2 regions of the Pseudoalteromonas sp. AWH4_217 genome follow, and region 1 is predicted to be linked to the other one. Evidence: predicted binding sites of a transcription regulator. Region 1 holds the regulator's gene; the other holds the start of a gene.
The links. Region 1 encodes NrdR, which represses ribonucleotide reductase genes. Its sites were predicted from a motif close to AAACACNANATNTNGTGTTT; they were not measured.
Positions count from the first base shown of each region.

Region 1 (2,205 bases):
ACACATGGTTCACACGTGAACTTCTCTGGTAAAACTTACAATGCGGTTCAGTATGGCCTGAACGAAGAGACTGGCGAAATCGACTACGCACAGGTTGAAGCGCTGGCGCTGGAGCACAAGCCGAAAATGATCATCGGTGGTTTCTCTGCCTACTCAGGTATTGTTGACTGGGCTAAATTCCGTGAAATCGCAGACAAAGTGGGTGCTTACCTGCTGGTTGATATGGCACACGTTGCGGGTCTGGTTGCGGCTGGTATCTACCCAAGCCCAATCCAACATGCGCATGTTGTTACGACAACGACACACAAAACACTGGCAGGCCCTCGTGGTGGTTTGATCCTGTCAGCATGTGGTGATGCGGATATCTATAAAAAACTGAACAGTGCAGTATTCCCGGGTGGTCAGGGTGGTCCATTGTGTCACGTGATTGCAGCAAAAGCTGTTGCATTCAAAGAAGCTTTGCAGGATGACTTCAAAGCATACCAGACACAAGTGGTAAAAAATGCACAGGCAATGGTTGCTGTACTTCAGGCGCGTGGCTACAAAGTTGTTTCAGGTAAGACTGACAACCACTTGTTCTTGCTTGATCTGATCGACAAAGACATCACAGGTAAAGACGCGGATGCGGCGCTTGGCCGTGCGAACATCACTGTGAACAAAAACTCTGTACCAAACGACCCTCGTTCTCCGTTTGTGACGTCTGGTCTGCGTATTGGTTCACCGGCTATCACACGTCGCGGCTTTAAAGAAGCAGAAGCGGGTGAACTGGCTGGCTGGATCTGTGATGTACTGGACAACATCGAAGATGAAGCAGTTCAGGCACAGGTGAAAGAAAAAGTAAAAGCGATTTGCGCTAAGTTGCCTGTATACGCGTAAGCAATAGCGCGCGACGTTATACACAAGAGGGCTGCCATTCTGGCAGCCTTTTTTTATGTGCACCAATGGCCACTATCTTGGTATACTGGCAACAATTGACCCAAGCTGTGTTGTAACCTTGCCAGCGCAGATTGGGCGTTTGTCAGTTTTTCATAGTGAGTGTTTATGCACTGTCCTTTTTGTACGGCAAAAGAAACCAAAGTGATAGATTCACGGTTAGTTGGCTCGGGTCACCAGGTACGCAGGCGGCGTGAGTGTATTTTATGTCACGAGCGTTTTACCACGTTTGAAGGGGCCGAGTTGGTGATGCCCAGAGTGATCAAGCAAGATGGCTCCAGAGAACCATTTAATGAAGATAAACTGCAAAATGGTTTGCATCGAGCGCTTGAAAAGCGCCCGGTGAGCACTGAGCAGATAGAAGAAGTCGTTCATCAAATAAAATCTCAATTGCGTGCTACCGGTGAGCGAGAAGTGCCCAGTCAGCTGGTGGGTGAATGTATTATGGAAGCGCTCAAAAAACTCGATAAAGTGGCCTACGTACGTTTCGCTTCGGTGTATCGTTGCTTTGAAGATGTGAAAGAGTTTGGTGAAGAAATTGCCAGACTGGGGGATGAATGAGTTTTACACAAGCCGATCGTACTTTTATGGCACGCGCCATTGAGTTGGCTAAACAGGGCTGTTTTACGACCACACCTAACCCCAATGTCGGCTGTGTGATAGTTAATAACGGCGAAATTGTCGGTGAAGGGTTTCACTTGCGTGCCGGTGAGCCACATGCGGAAGTGCATGCTCTGCGAGAGGCTGCCGAGCAGGCTCAGGGCGCGACGGCCTACGTAACACTTGAACCCTGCAGTCACTATGGCCGTACACCACCATGTGCAAAAGGCCTGATCGAAGCCGGCGTTAGTAAAGTCATCGCTGCGATGGTCGATCCCAACCCAGAAGTTGCGGGGCGAGGACTTGCGATGCTCAATGAGGCGGGGATAGAAACAGCTTCGGGACTACTTGAACAACAGGCGCGGGCACTTAACAAAGGTTTCTTAAAGCGGATGGAGCAAGGCCTGCCTTATGTCATCTGTAAGCTGGCTGCGAGTCTGGATGGCAAAACGGCCCTGGGTAATGGCGAGAGTAAATGGATCACAGGACCCGCGGCGCGACGCGATGTGCAGCTGGGGCGGGCGCAAAGTTGCGCAATATTGACGGGCGCTGATACAGTACTGATGGATGATGCTCGGCTCAATGTCCGCGCAGAAGAGCTGACCGATATCAAGCGACCTGTTGAGCAATGGCGTCAACCCGTTCGGGTGATTATTGACTCACAAAACCGTC
Region 1 covers NZ_JBSWYM010000016.1:34,933-37,137, forward strand. The annotation lists gene glyA (serine hydroxymethyltransferase) at 1-876, shown strand, start outside; gene nrdR (transcriptional regulator NrdR) at 1,042-1,494, shown strand; gene ribD (bifunctional diaminohydroxyphosphoribosylaminopyrimidine deaminase/5-amino-6-(5-phosphoribosylamino)uracil reductase RibD) at 1,491-2,205, shown strand, end outside.

Region 2 (2,205 bases), on a different contig from region 1:
ACCAATGATGTCAGTGTCAATTACCTACTACATTTTGAGAAGCTAGCATGACACAGGCCGTAATATTTGACCTCGATGGGACATTGCTCGATACCAGTGATGACTTAGGCGGTGCACTGAACCACGTTTTGAAAAAACATGGTATGGCGCAAGTCGATCGCGCTGTTTATAGCCCGGCTATCTCCAATGGTGTAAAAGCATTATTGGAAGTTGGCTTTGGTGATAAACTCAGTGAATTCGACTTCGAAACGCTCAAGCAGGAAGTGCTCGACTACTATGCACAGAATCTGGCGGTTCACTCACACTGTTTTACAGGAGTTGAGTCTTTACTGGAGGCTCTTGCGCAGAAAGGGATCAAAACGGGCATCATGACCAACAAGCCAACCTTTCTGACCCTGCCCTTGCTGGCACAAATCGCCGTACTCAGAGACATTGAGGTCGTTGTCTGTGGCGATACCTTAACCGTTGCCAAACCCCACCCTGAGCCGCTGCTGCTTGTGGCAGAAAAACTGGGAGTTAATCCTGAGCAATGTATATATGTAGGAGACGCTGCTCGAGATATTGCTGCGGCCAAAGCGGCTGGTATGAGGTCAGCGGCAGCCTTATGGGGTTTCATTCCATCCCTGGAAGAGGCACACAGCTGGTCTGCGGATCTGGATCTTACTAACCCAGAATCGATCTTTTCTCATATTTAGTGTCTTTGATAATAAAACACCACTATATATTGTGTTTTATACTATATTGAGAACAAAGTTGCGCATAAAAAAAACAGTCGTGCAATTTGCGAAAATTTCTTAAAAAAAGCGAAAAATCGACTGGTGTGAGTTGATTTTTTTTTGCTTACAGCGTCGTTGGATAGCAGAAGGTTAGTATTTGCTAACATAAAAATATTATCCCTATGTTATCCACAATCCATAGAAAGTTGTTCTATTGCAAAATGACGCTAACCCCACTATCTTGTGATCCTCTTTCTAGCGGACACCATATATAGTGGTGAAATGCTAAGCAATTATGAATATGCGATGAAAATTACCGCATTCCGGGGGAATACAGGCGTAGCTATGAACCAACAATTATCTGTCAGTAAACGAAACGGCCGTAAAGAGCCGCTTGATTTAGATAAAATTCATCGAGTGATAAACTGGGCTGCCGAAGGCCTGAATAATGTGTCGGTTTCTCAAGTCGAGCTTAAGTCTCACATTCAGTTTTATGATGGAATTCGTACAGAAGACATTCACGAGACAATCATTAAAGCCGCTGCTGATCTAATCTCAAAAGACACACCAGACTACCAATACCTTGCGGCGCGTCTGGCTGTATTCCATTTACGCAAGAAGGCCTATGGCCAGTTCGAACCACCTCATCTTTACGACCACGTGACTAAACTGGTTGAAGACAAGCGCTATGATGCAGGTCTGTTAACCGACTATACCCGTGAAGAATATGAGCAGCTAAACGACTTCCTTGATCATGACCGTGATATGTCGTTCAGTTATGCTGCGGTAAAACAGCTCGAAGGTAAGTACCTGGTTCAGAACCGTGTAACGGGTGAAATCTATGAAAGCGCTCAGTTCCTGTATATCCTGGTTGCTGCCAGCCTGTTTTCAGATTATCCAAAAGAAACACGCCTTGACTACATCAAGCGTTTTTACGATGCGGTTTCACAGTTCAAGATTTCGTTGCCGACACCTATTATGTCGGGCGTGCGCACGCCAACGCGCCAGTTCAGCTCGTGTGTATTAATTGAAACAGCGGACAGTCTGGATTCGATTAACGCCACTTCATCTGCCATCGTAAAATACGTCAGTCAACGCGCTGGGATCGGGGTCAATGCAGGTCGGATCCGTGCGCTGGGCAGCCCTATCCGTAACGGCGAGGCTTTCCATACTGGCTGTATTCCATTCTACAAACACTTCCAGACAGCGGTTAAAAGCTGCTCTCAAGGTGGTGTGCGTGGCGGTGCAGCAACACTGTTCTACCCGCTTTGGCATCTGGAAGTTGAAAACCTGCTGGTTCTGAAGAACAACCGTGGTGTTGAGGAAAACCGTGTAAGACACCTGGACTACGGTGTTCAATTCAACAAAACCATGTACACGCGCCTTATCAAAGATGACTACATCACGCTATTCAGTCCGTCAGACGTACCAGGATTGTACGATGCCTTCTTTGAGGATCAGGACAAATTTGAGCGCTTATATGTACAAT
Region 2 covers NZ_JBSWYM010000003.1:347,616-349,820, forward strand. The annotation lists gene ubiG (bifunctional 2-polyprenyl-6-hydroxyphenol methylase/3-demethylubiquinol 3-O-methyltransferase UbiG) at 1-51, shown strand, start outside; gene ACXAH1_RS05030 (HAD family hydrolase) at 48-695, shown strand; gene nrdA (class 1a ribonucleoside-diphosphate reductase subunit alpha) at 1,062-2,205, shown strand, end outside.
Region 2: a site for NrdR is predicted at 977-996, ahead of nrdA (class 1a ribonucleoside-diphosphate reductase subunit alpha). Genes of this name have one in related genera too.